DNA from 2 places in the Bradyrhizobium elkanii USDA 76 genome. Region 2 is predicted to be linked to the other one. Evidence: predicted binding sites of a transcription regulator. Region 2 holds the regulator's gene; the other holds the start of a gene.
The links. The regulator LexA, encoded in region 2, represses DNA repair genes until DNA is damaged. The targets are predictions, from matches to a motif close to TGTTCNNNNTGTGTTCNG.
Positions count from the first base shown of each region.

Region 1: a site for LexA is predicted at 2,377-2,394, ahead of JEY66_RS24415 (single-stranded DNA-binding protein). Genes of this name have one in related genera too.

Region 1 is NZ_CP066356.1:5,004,499-5,010,323, forward strand. It holds gene gyrA (DNA gyrase subunit A) at 1-834, opposite strand, end outside; partial or broken gene JEY66_RS24410 (DUF2306 domain-containing protein) at 1,059-1,456, opposite strand; gene JEY66_RS24415 (single-stranded DNA-binding protein) at 1,715-2,206, opposite strand; gene JEY66_RS24420 (outer membrane protein) at 2,654-3,400, shown strand; gene JEY66_RS24425 (outer membrane protein) at 3,657-4,316, shown strand; gene uvrA (excinuclease ABC subunit UvrA) at 4,667-5,825, shown strand, end outside.
Region 2 is NZ_CP066356.1:4,633,288-4,639,112, reverse strand. It holds gene JEY66_RS22520 (HAD family hydrolase) at 1-215, shown strand, start outside; gene JEY66_RS22515 (molybdopterin molybdotransferase MoeA) at 218-1,429, shown strand; gene lexA (transcriptional repressor LexA) at 1,673-2,377, shown strand; gene JEY66_RS22505 (hypothetical protein) at 2,634-3,062, shown strand; gene JEY66_RS22500 (hypothetical protein) at 3,208-3,435, shown strand; gene JEY66_RS22495 (ComEC/Rec2 family competence protein) at 3,432-5,717, opposite strand.

The DNA.
Region 1 (5,825 bases), 370 kb from region 2:
GTTCACCTGATAGGGAATCTCGGTGATGACGATCGCTTCACGGTCCTTGCGGATGGTGTCGATCGTCACCTTGCCGCGCATCACGATCGAGCCGCGGCCGAGATGGTAGGCGCTGCGAATGCCCTGGCGGCCCAGGATGACGCCGCCGGTCGGGAAGTCCGGTCCGGGAATGATGTCGATCAGTTCGTCGATTGTGAGCGCCGGATTGTCGATCAGCGCCACGCAGGCGTCGACGACCTCGCCGAGATTGTGCGGCGGGATGTTGGTCGCCATGCCGACGGCGATGCCGCCGGCGCCATTGACCAGCAGGTTCGGGAACCGGGCCGGCAGAACCGACGGCTCCTTCTCGGAGTTGTCGTAGTTCGGCTGGAAATCGACGGTTTCCATGTCGATGTCGGCCAGAACGGCAAGCGCCGCCCGGGTCAGCCGCGCTTCCGTATATCGATAGGCGGCCGGCGGATCGCCGTCGACCGAACCGAAATTGCCCTGGCCGTCGATCAGCGGCACGCGCAGCGAGAAATCCTGCGCCATGCGGACCATCGCGTCGTAAATCGACTGGTCGCCATGCGGGTGATATTTACCGATCACGTCGCCGACGACGCGCGCGGATTTCACGTATTTCTTGTCCGGCGTATGTCCCTGCTCATGCATCGAATAGAGGATGCGCCGGTGCACCGGCTTGAGCCCGTCGCGCGCATCGGGCAGCGCACGCGACACGATCACGCTCATCGCGTAATCGAGGTAGGACTTCTTCATCTCGTCGAGAATGGAAACGGGACGAATATCTGAGGGTCCCGGCGGCTCGCCGGGCTTGTGGTCGTCGTTATCGGACAAAGGGGAAATCCGGTCGGTTCTACTGGGGAATCATATAGCCCATCGGAGGCCTGATAACCACCCTCGGGCGGCTCCGGCAAGCCGTTTTTCCGTTCGTTTTTTCATGCACTTAGGGGTTGGACACCGAGGTTCCGGCTGCTTGGTCGGGAAGCGTGCAGCGAATGACGAAGAGCGAACGGAAAAATCCCTATTCGCCACTCGCCATAGGCTGCTCGCCTCTTCCGTCACTGGCCGAAAACCACCGCATGCATGATCCGCCCGGGCATCAAGGTGAACAGTCCGGCGATGAGCAGTGCGCCGAAGAAGATGCCGATCATCGTGAACCTGTGGCGGCGGACATTGTGGCTCCGAGCCGCCATTACGCCGAGCACAAGCGCGCCAGCGAGAAGATCGACAGCAGGTGGATCGGGCTCCAGGGACCGACCAGCTGGATCTGATGGATCCAGAACGAGCTTCCGGCGACCACCAGCATCAGGATCACCCAGATCCAGCCCAGGGTCCGGTGCGGCAGCGTGCCTTTGGGGACGGCGAGCTGGATGGAGCCGAGCACGAAGGCAGCCATCGCGGCAAAGGCGTGGAGCGGGATCGCAGGCGCGGCGTCGAGCAATGGCGCGAGGCTCATGATGGCGGCCCTCGAGTGAAGCTCGCGGCCAGACATCAACTGCCGCAGGCAAATGTAAATATCATTTACATTCACCTGTGTCAAAGTCCAGGGAACCCGCATCCCTGCACGGAGGATCAGCGACGTTCCGACAGACAGTTATCGGGTTATCCTCATATTCCACACGAGGAAATTGCTGCTCCGGATCGCATCAACCGTTCCGGAGAATGATCTTCACGGAACGGCGCCTGACGGAATGGATGGAAGCGCGACCGCTCCTCAGAACGGGATGTCGTCGTCCATGTCGCTGTTGCGGCTGCCGCCACCCGCGGCGACGGCGCGGCGCGGCGCCGAGCTGACCGGTCCGGACGAGCCGAAATCGCTGCCGGCATCATCAGAGAAGCTGCCGCCTCCGCCGCCCCGCCCGTCGAGCATGGTGAGGTTGGAGTTGAAGCCCTGCAGCACGACTTCGGTCGAGTACTTCTCGACGCCGCTCTGGTCGGTCCATTTGCGGGTCTGCAGCTGACCCTCGATGTACACCTTGGCGCCCTTCTTCAGATACTGCTCGGCGACCTTGCAGAGGCCCTCGTTGAAGATCACGACGCGGTGCCACTCGGTCTTTTCCTTGCGCTCGCCGGTGCCCTTGTCGCGCCAGGTTTCCGAGGTGGCGATGGAAAGGTTTGCGATCGGACGGCCGTCCTGCGTCCGCCGGATTTCCGGATCCTTGCCGAGATTTCCCACCAGGATCACCTTGTTCACGCTTCCTGCCATCGCATCATCTCCACTCAAAAACCGGGCGTCCGGACATCGGCCGCCACTCTCAACCTTCGCCACTTACGTCGCAGGCGTCGTGGATGACCCTATACGCCGGTGCCGGCTCGCCGCCTTTGCCCTCACGCCGGTTATCCACGATATTCAAGATATAGCATCGCATCCGGAATTGTTCCAGTTTTGTTCGCACAACCAGCCGTAGAAACGGCCAGTGCCGACCGAGCGGCAGTCGATCTCGGCACCGGCCGACACCCGGCAACGAGATTTAGAAAAACAACAAACAAATCAGCACCTTGCCTTATCGTTACTTCTTCCGGGAGTGTTGCATTTGGGAGACGGCGTTTCCGGTTGAATCAGCGTATAGCTCCAGCCGTGGCGCGGGCGCTCGCGTCTGGGATCGTGCTTCGGGACCGTTTGGAAGCCGATCGGGGAATTGGGGGACTGATAATGAAGAAGTTTTTGCTCGGTACGGTTGCTCTGATTGCGTTTGCTGCGCCTGCCGCGGCCGCCGATCTCGCTGCGCGCCCCTACACCAAGGCGCCGCCGCCGGTGGTTGCCCCGATCTATGACTGGACCGGCTTCTACATCGGCGCCAACGGCGGCTGGGGCTCGAGTCACAATTGCTGGGACCAGCTCCCGGCCGGCATCTTCCTCGCCTCGGACGGTTGCCATGACGCAACGGGCGGCGTCGCCGGTGGCCAGATCGGCTATCGCTGGCAGGCCGGCGCCTGGGTGTTCGGCCTTGAAGCGCAGGGCGACTGGGCTGACCTGAAGGGCAGCAACGGCAGCGCGATCTTCCCGGGCCTGTTCACCAACCAGTCCAAGATCGACGCGTTCGGCCTGTTCACCGGCCAGATCGGTTACGCCGTCAACAACGTGCTGCTCTATGCCAAGGGCGGCGCGGCGCTGACCGACAACCGCTTCAACACCTACTTCACCCCGACCGGCGTGCTGGTCGGCAGCGCCAGCGACACCCGTTGGGGCGGCACTGTCGGCGCCGGCATCGAAGTCGGCTTCGCGCCGAACTGGACCGCAGGCATCGAATACGACCACCTGTTCATGCAGGACAAGACCTACAACCTGATCGCCCCCAACGGCACGCTGAACAGCACCATCCGTGATCGCCAGGACGTCGACCTCGTCACCGTCCGCGTGAACTACAAGTGGGGTGGCCCGGTCGTCGCGCGCTACTGATCGCGCCAGGCCGATTGATCCAGACGAAAGGCCGGCCTCGCGCCGGCCTTTTTGTTTGTGCCTGTTTGTGCGCCGGCTTTTTCGTTGCGTGTGCACGCGCACTTCACCGGGGCCGTTTTCGGTGCGTTGTGGTTTCGCGGATACACACGTTCCGGCATTTCTCTGTAGAAGCACCAGCACGTCACGCGACACTGCTGTGACGCTCTCTTCAATATCTCTGAAGGGACAACAAGAAAATGGGACTGGGACTTTGAAAATGAGGACTGTTTTGCTGGCCTCGGCCGGCATGTTTGCACTGAGCGCTTTTGCACCGGCGATGGCCGCCGACATGGCGGCGCGCGCGCCTTACGTGAAGGCTCCGCCGCCGGCCGCGATCTACAACTGGACCGGCTTCTACGTCGGCGGCTTCGGCGGCTACGCCAGCGAGAACTCCGGCACCCCGAGCATGGAAGGCGGCTTCGGCGGCGGCACGATCGGCTACAACTGGCAGGCCGGCAACATCGTGTACGGCCTTGAGGTCGACGCTGCAGGCGCTGACATCGACGCGTCGGTCTCGACGCTGGGCGTTACCGCCCGGAGCAAGATCGACTCGCTCGGCACCGTGCGCGGCCGCTTCGGCTTCGCCGTCGACAAGGTGCTGTTCTACGGCACCGGCGGCTACGCTTGGGTCAACAACGAGGTCAGCGTCACCGCGCTCGGCGTCACCGCCTCGCAGAGCAACTTCCACTCCGGCTGGACCGTCGGCGCCGGCGTCGAAGCGTTCATCGCGCCGCAGTGGTCGATCAAGGGCGAATACCTGTATCGCAGCCTCGACAGCGAAAACTATTTCGGCGTGCCCTCCGGCACGCTCGAGCTGCACAGCGCCCAGTTCGGCGTCAACTATCACTTCGGCGGCCCGATCGTCGCCAGGTACTAAGATCGATCTGCGATCAGATCGCGCGGAAAGGCCGGCCTCGCGCCGGCCTTTTTGCGTAAGAGCGTTTTTGAGCGAGGTGGATTCCGGTTCGCGTCAAGAAAACGCGCCAAAGCAGGAATCAGGAGCCCCCGTTCCGATTCGATCGGAACGGCAAAATGCTCTGGCGGAACCGGCGCTGCTGACGGCTGCTGCCATCAGGCAAACTATCCGTTGATGGACGCAACTCAGCACTGGAAATTGTTGGCCGTTCTTCCTACGTTCCAGTCTTCACACCCCATCGGCGCAAGGTCCCGGCATCACCGGCGATGCGCGCCCAAAAGGCGCCCAAGCATGCGCCCGGAACTGTCGCTATGGATGAAGTGCTCAAGGCGAAGCGCCAACAGAACGCCGGCTCCTCATCGCGCGCCATCACGATCCGTGGCGCGCGCGAACACAATCTGAAGAACATCGACGTCGAGATTCCCCGCGACAAGCTCGTGGTGTTCACCGGCCTGTCCGGCTCCGGCAAGTCGTCGCTCGCGTTCGACACCATCTATGCCGAGGGCCAGCGCCGCTACGTCGAATCGCTGTCGGCCTATGCGCGCCAGTTCCTCGAGATGATGCAGAAGCCGGATGTCGACCAGATCGACGGCCTGTCGCCGGCGATCTCGATCGAGCAGAAGACGACGTCGAAGAACCCGCGCTCGACCGTCGGCACCGTCACCGAGATCTACGACTACATGCGCCTGCTGTGGGCGCGCGTCGGCGTGCCCTATTCGCCGGCCACCGGCCTGCCGATCGAGAGCCAGATCGTCTCGCAGATGGTCGACCGCGTGCTGGCGCTGCCGGAAGGCACCCGCCTCTACCTGCTGGCGCCGGTCGTGCGCGGCCGCAAGGGCGAGTACAAGAAGGAGCTCGCCGAGTATCTCAAGAAGGGCTTTCAGCGCGTCAAGATCGACGGCACCTTCTACGAACTGTCCGAGGCGCCCGCGCTCGACAAGAAATTCCCGCACGACATCGACGTCGTGGTCGATCGCATCGTGGTGCGTCCCGACCTCGCCCAGCGCCTCGCGGAAAGCTTTGAGACCGCGCTGAAGCTCGCCGAGGGCCTCGCCGTGATCGAATACGCCGACGCGCCGGCGGCGGCCGCGCAGGACGACAAGAAAGAGGACAAGAAGAAGACCGCGAAGATCCACGACAAGAGCGGTCCCGAGCGCATCCTGTTCTCGGAGAAATTCGCCTGTCCGGTCTCCGGCTTCACGATCCCCGAGATCGAGCCGCGCCTGTTCTCGTTCAACAACCCCTATGGCGCTTGCCCGGCCTGCGGCGGCCTCGGCGTCGAGCAGCATATCGACGAGGACCTCGTCATCCCCGACAAGGAGCTGACCTTGCGCAAGGGCGTGATCGCGCCTTGGGCGAAATCGTCCTCGCCCTATTACATCCAGACCCTGACCGCGCTCGGCAAGCACTACAAGTTCACGCTCGACACCAAGTGGAAGGACCTCACCAAGAAGGTCCAGAACGCGCTGC
Region 2 (5,825 bases):
TCGGCTTCCGCAAACCCGACGCCGAGGCCTATGATCATGTGGTAAAAGCCATCGGCGTCCCGGCGTCGCGGATCCTGTTCTTCGACGACCTGGCCGCCAATATCGAAGGTGCACGGGCGCGCGGCCTTCATGCTATCCACGTGACATCGACGGATGACGTGGCAAGGGCTTTGACCGCACTTGGTATTTGGACATTAGGAATTGAGGAGCTCTGAGCGTGGCCCTGATGCCGGTTGCCGATGCCCTGTCCGCCGTCCTCGCCGGCGCCGAACCGCTGCCAGAGGAGATGGTCGCGCTCGATGCCGCCTACCACCGCACGCTGGCGCACGACCTCGCGGCGCTGCGCACCCAGCCGCCGCAGCCGATGTCGGCGATGGACGGCTATGCGGTGCGCGCCGCCGATGCGGCTGATCTAAAGGCCCGGCTCAAGGTGATCGGCGAAGTCGCCGCCGGCCGGCCGTTCGGGCGGACGGTCGGCGCCGGCGAGGCGGTGCGGATCTTCACCGGCGGCGTGATCCCCAATGGCGCCGACGCGGTGATCATCCAGGAAGACACCGCCGTCGACGGCGACCACATCACGATCACGGAGGCCGCCAGCGTCGGGCGGCACATCCGCCAGGCCGGGGTCGATTTCCGTGCGGGCGAGGTGCTGCTCGCCGGCGGCAGCCACCTGTCCGACCGCGCGCTGTCGCTGGCGGCCGCCATGAACTATCCGGAACTTGCGGTGCGCCGCCGCCCGAAGGTCGCGGTGCTGGCGACCGGCGACGAACTGGTGATGCCGGGCTCGCGGCCCCGTCCCGGCCAGATCGTCTATTCCAACGGCTACGCGCTGCGGGCGCTGGCGCGCGCCGAAGGCGCCGAGACCGTCGACCTCGGCGTTGCCGCCGACACGGTGGAGGCGACCACGGCCGGCATCCGCCGGGCACGCGAGGCCGGCGCCGATGTCCTGATTACGACAGGCGGCGCCTCGGTCGGCGACCACGATCTCGTCAAGCGGTCGCTGGAGGCCGAGGGCGTCGAGATGGCGTTCTGGCGGATCGCGATGCGGCCCGGCAAGCCGATGATGCATGGCCGGCTCGGCGCGATGCGGGTGATCGGCCTGCCCGGCAATCCGGTGTCGTCCTATGTCTGCGCCTTCCTGTTCCTGGTGCCGTTGATTCGGGCGCTGAGCGGCCGGAAAGTGATTCATCATCGCCGCGCGAGCGCCCTGCTCGGCCGCGACCTCGCCGCCAACGACCAGCGCGAGGACTATCTGCGGGCGCGTCTCGAAGCGCGCGAGGACGGCAAGCTGATCGCAACGCCGGTGACGCAGCAGGATTCGTCGCTGCTCGCGAATCTCGCTGCGGCACGGGCACTTCTCGTGCGTCCGCCGTTTGCGGCGGCGGCCGTCAAAGGCAGCGAATGCGAGATCCTGACGCTGCCCGAATAGGGTTTTCACGCCCCGCCGATCGTGCGTTGCCTGATCCGTTCACCGGAAATTAAGTGGTTGCGGAACACATATCGAACATATAGTGTCCGTTCATGATTTGTTTCGAGTACTGGTGTCTACAATCGGGAAGCCGCGTGGAAGCAAGTGCAACGAGCACATGCTCCTGAGGTCAGGCCCCGCCTGCAGGCCCCACCAGAAGAGTCTCGGAATCGAACGCCGCTATCAACCGGGGGAATACTCGAGATGCTCACGCGCAAACAGTACGAACTTCTGCGTTTCATCAATGAACGTCTGAAAGAGGCCGGCGTACCGCCCTCCTTCGACGAGATGAAGGATGCGCTCGACCTGCGCTCGAAGTCCGGTATCCACCGCCTGATCACTGCGCTGGAGGAGCGCGGCTTCATCCGCCGCCTGCCGAACCGCGCCCGCGCCATTGAGGTCATCAAGCTGCCCGAACTCTCGGCCGGCGGCGGCAACGGCCGACGCGGCTTCACGCCCAGCGTCATCGAAGGCACCCTCGGCCGGCGCGCCAGCACGCCGCCGATCGCCGAGGACGACGGCAACCGTCCGGTCGCGGTCCCCGTGATGGGCCGGATCGCCGCCGGTACGCCGATCGAGGCGCTGCAGACCCGCAGCCACACCATCAGCGTGCCGCCCGACATGCTCGGCGCCGGCGAGCACTATGCGCTCGAGGTGCGCGGCGACTCGATGGTCGATGCCGGCATCCTCGACGGCGACATGGCGCTGATCCAGCGCAACGACGTCGCCAATACCGGCGACATCGTGGTGGCGCTGATCGACGAGGAGGAAGCCACCCTGAAGCGCTTCCGCCGCCGCGGCGCATCGATCGCGCTCGAGCCGGCCAACACCGCCTATGAAGTGCGCATCCTGCCGCCGAACCGGGTCCGCATCCAGGGCAAGCTGATCGGCCTGTATCGCAAATACTGAATTGCAAATACTTGCGGCGGCCGGGAACGAGCAACACGTCGGATCGTTCCTTGCATGATAGCGTAGCGTACGGCCTGCCCGATGCGCTCCGATACCTCTCGCGCAGCGTCGCGTGTTTGTGATCGGGGTCGGTCTCGGACCAGTCGTACAATCGCCCAGAAACGAGCGGAAGCTCGTTCGCTATCGTCCACTCTGGTAGAGGCCCCAATGCCTCAAGAGAGGCACGGGTCGCTACCTCGAAATGAGGAGCCATCCGATGTGTGACTATAGTCTGCACGCCGTGGCATCGCGCCCCGCCATTGTCGGAGAGACGCTGATCACGACGACGTTCCGCGGCACGTCGACCCGCGGTTTTGCTTCGGAAAACGATCCCACTGTCGCGGTCTGCATGCTGCCGGGCACCGAGCTCGCTTTCGCCGAGAACGTTCGCTACGACAGCCGCTGGATCTGGACCAAGACGCTGAACTATCGCGTCGGCGTGTTCAACGAAGTCGAGCCCGACGTGCCCGATCGGCATCATGACGCGGTGGAATTCCCCGACGGCAGCCATGTGCTGGTGACCCAGCTGGTCGAGGGACAGCGCGTCAGCGTGCTGCAATTGCCGGCGCTGCATCCGCCGGTCGAGCAGAAGCCGAAGGTGGTGGAGCGGCGGCCCTCCGCATTTGCAACGCTGTTTTTGGGTTGAGCGCATCGTCGCCGCGGAATGGGCTGTTCGGCGGCGGATGACCTAAGCAATTTCGGGCGCCCCCGGACTTCCGCTTCCGGGGCGCACGAGGAAATTTGCGTCAGCCGGCGCCTTGGCGCATCATCGGGCACGGAGGACGTGCGCGGTGGTCGATAAGGTCACATGGCAAAAGGCTGGACGCGTCACGGAACCGGGCCGCTACATGTTCCGGTTCGGTTGGCTGACGGTGACGGCCGACGACCTGAGAGTCTGGGAGCAATTTCCCGAGGCTTCCTTCACCCTCGTCAAGAAGCCCGACGCCGGCCCCGACTCCGACGAATACCATCTCGGCCTGTTCGAGCTGCCGAGCGCCCCCTCGCCGGACCACCGCTAGTCATCGCCCTGCAGATCGGACTCGGCCGGCGTCGCATCCACGGCAGGCCGCGGTGCGGCGGCGGCTGCGCGCAGCGTCGTCTCGCTCTCGCCGTCGCCGGGAACCGCCGGCGACCACGGCCGGTCGATCCCGCCGGGCTTGACGGCATCGACGGCGTAGCCGTCCCTGGTCCGCCGCAGTACCAGCGCGCCGTGGCGCCGCAGCCGCTCGGCATCGATCACCGACGCCGTGCAGCCCCGCGGCGCCGCCCGCGCCGTCACGATCAAGCCTGCGCGCTCGCAGTCGTCCGCCAGCGCCTCCGGCCGGGTCGCCAGCGCGACGAAGGCGCCGCCTAGTCCCTGGGTCACGCAGCCGCCGGCATCGCAGGAGACGCCGTCGCCGAGCGACGCATCGGTGGCGGTCCGCGCGTCGGCGTCCGCCGCCAGCCACTCCTTGACCAGGAACGCATCCTTGGCGCTGTGCATCAAATGCAGCCGCCCGTCACCGCCGCGCACCGCGACGTTGCGGCCGTCGCCGGAGACCAGCACGTCCGGCTGCGGCACCCTGAGCGCCCAGACCGAGGCCACCAGCAGCAGAACCGCGCCCGACCAGCGCAGCGGCGTACGCAGCAGCCCGAGCAGGATGATGCCGGCACTCGCTGCAATCAGCGGCCCGATCCCGAACGCCGCCATGCGGCCGACCGCGCCCGGGAGTGCGGCGACCCATTGCGTCACCAGGATCATCCAGTCGATGCCAAGACCCATGATCGCCCAGAACACGCCGTCGAAGCCGAACGGCATGGCGACGAGGCCCAGCAGGCCGGCCGGCATCACGACCGCCGACACGACAGGCATCGCCGCGAGGTTGGCGAGCAGCCCGTAGGGCGTCACGCGGTGGAAGTGGAACGCGGCGTAGGGCGTCGTCGCCAGCCCCGCCACCAGCGAGGCCAGCATCAGCATGGTGAGCTCGCGCCCGCCCCACAGCGCAACCCGCGCGGTCGCCGAATGGTCGGGCGACGCGAATAGGTTCGGCAGCCCGATCTGCACCAGCGCCACCAGCCCGAGCGTCGCGGCAAACGACATCTGGAAGCTCGGATGCACCAGCGCCTCCGGCGCGATCGCGAGCACGATCAGCGCCGCCACCGCCAGCGTGCGGAAGGTGATCGCGCGGCGGTCGACGATCACGGCGAGCAGCACCACGGCGGTCATGAAGAACGACCGTTGCGTCGCGACCTCCGCACCCGACAGCAACAGATAGAATGCCGCGGCGACCAGCGCCGCCGCCGCCGCCCATTTCTTGATCGGATGCCCCGCCGTCAGTGCCGGAAACAGCGCGAGCAGCGCGCGCACCGCGAAGAACACGACGCCGGCGACCACGGCCATGTGGTAGCCGGAGATCGACAGCACATGGCCGAGCCCCGAGATGAACATCGCATCGTTGACCGGCGTCGAGATCGCGTCGCGCCGGCCGGTGAGCAATGCGGTTGCGATCGCGCGCTGGTCGCCGTCGAGCGTGGTGCGAATCCGCGCGTCGATGGCGTCGCGCAGGCCTTGCATGAAGGCGGCGTAGCGCAGCGCAAAGCCGCCGGTCGCAGGCGGCTCCCTGGTCTTGACCGCGCCCATCACGAAGCCGGAGGCGCCGATGCCCTGGAAATACAGGTCACGTCCGAAATCATAGGAGCCCGGGCGCTGCGGCCCGAGCGGCGGCAACAGCCGCGCCTTCAACTCTACGAAGCTGCCGACATCGGGCGCAGTGCCCTTCTTCACCGAAAGCCGGACACGATCGAGCTTCGTCATGTCGCGCGGGCTCTCCATCGAAACCACGCGCAGCACGAAACGATCGGTCTTCTCGCGGATGTCACGCGCCTCGACGAAGCCGGTCAGCGCCACCGAGAACATCGGCCGCGCCAGCACCGTGTGAGCAACGCGCGCCGTCTTCCAGGTCGCCGTCGCAAAGCCTGCGGCCACCGCGGCCAGCATCGCGATGACGGGAAACACGCTGCGCCGCCGCAGCAGCAGCGCCAGCAGGCAGAGCAGGATTGCGACGGTGGCCGCGACCGACAGCACCGGCTCGTGCTCGGCCGCGAAATAGAAGGCGATACCAGTGCCGAACGCCACCGGCACCCAGGGCAACAACCGGCCCGCCCCCGCCTCCGCGCCCGCCCATCGCCGCAATGTCTCGACGACAGGCTTCCAGATGCCGACGCGCGCCGGGAAATAGCCGCCAGCCGGCGCAGCCGCGCGCGGCGGCCACGTCCCCGCGTAGCCGCGTTTGCCGCCCGGCGTCGTGCCCTGCTCCGCCATTCCGCTTGCGATCCCTGCCGAGCGGCAGGCTAGCGGATGGCCCCGTCCCCCGACTAGCGGAACGGATGCAGAATACGGACCGGCAACGCCCGGGTACCTGGATCGTCC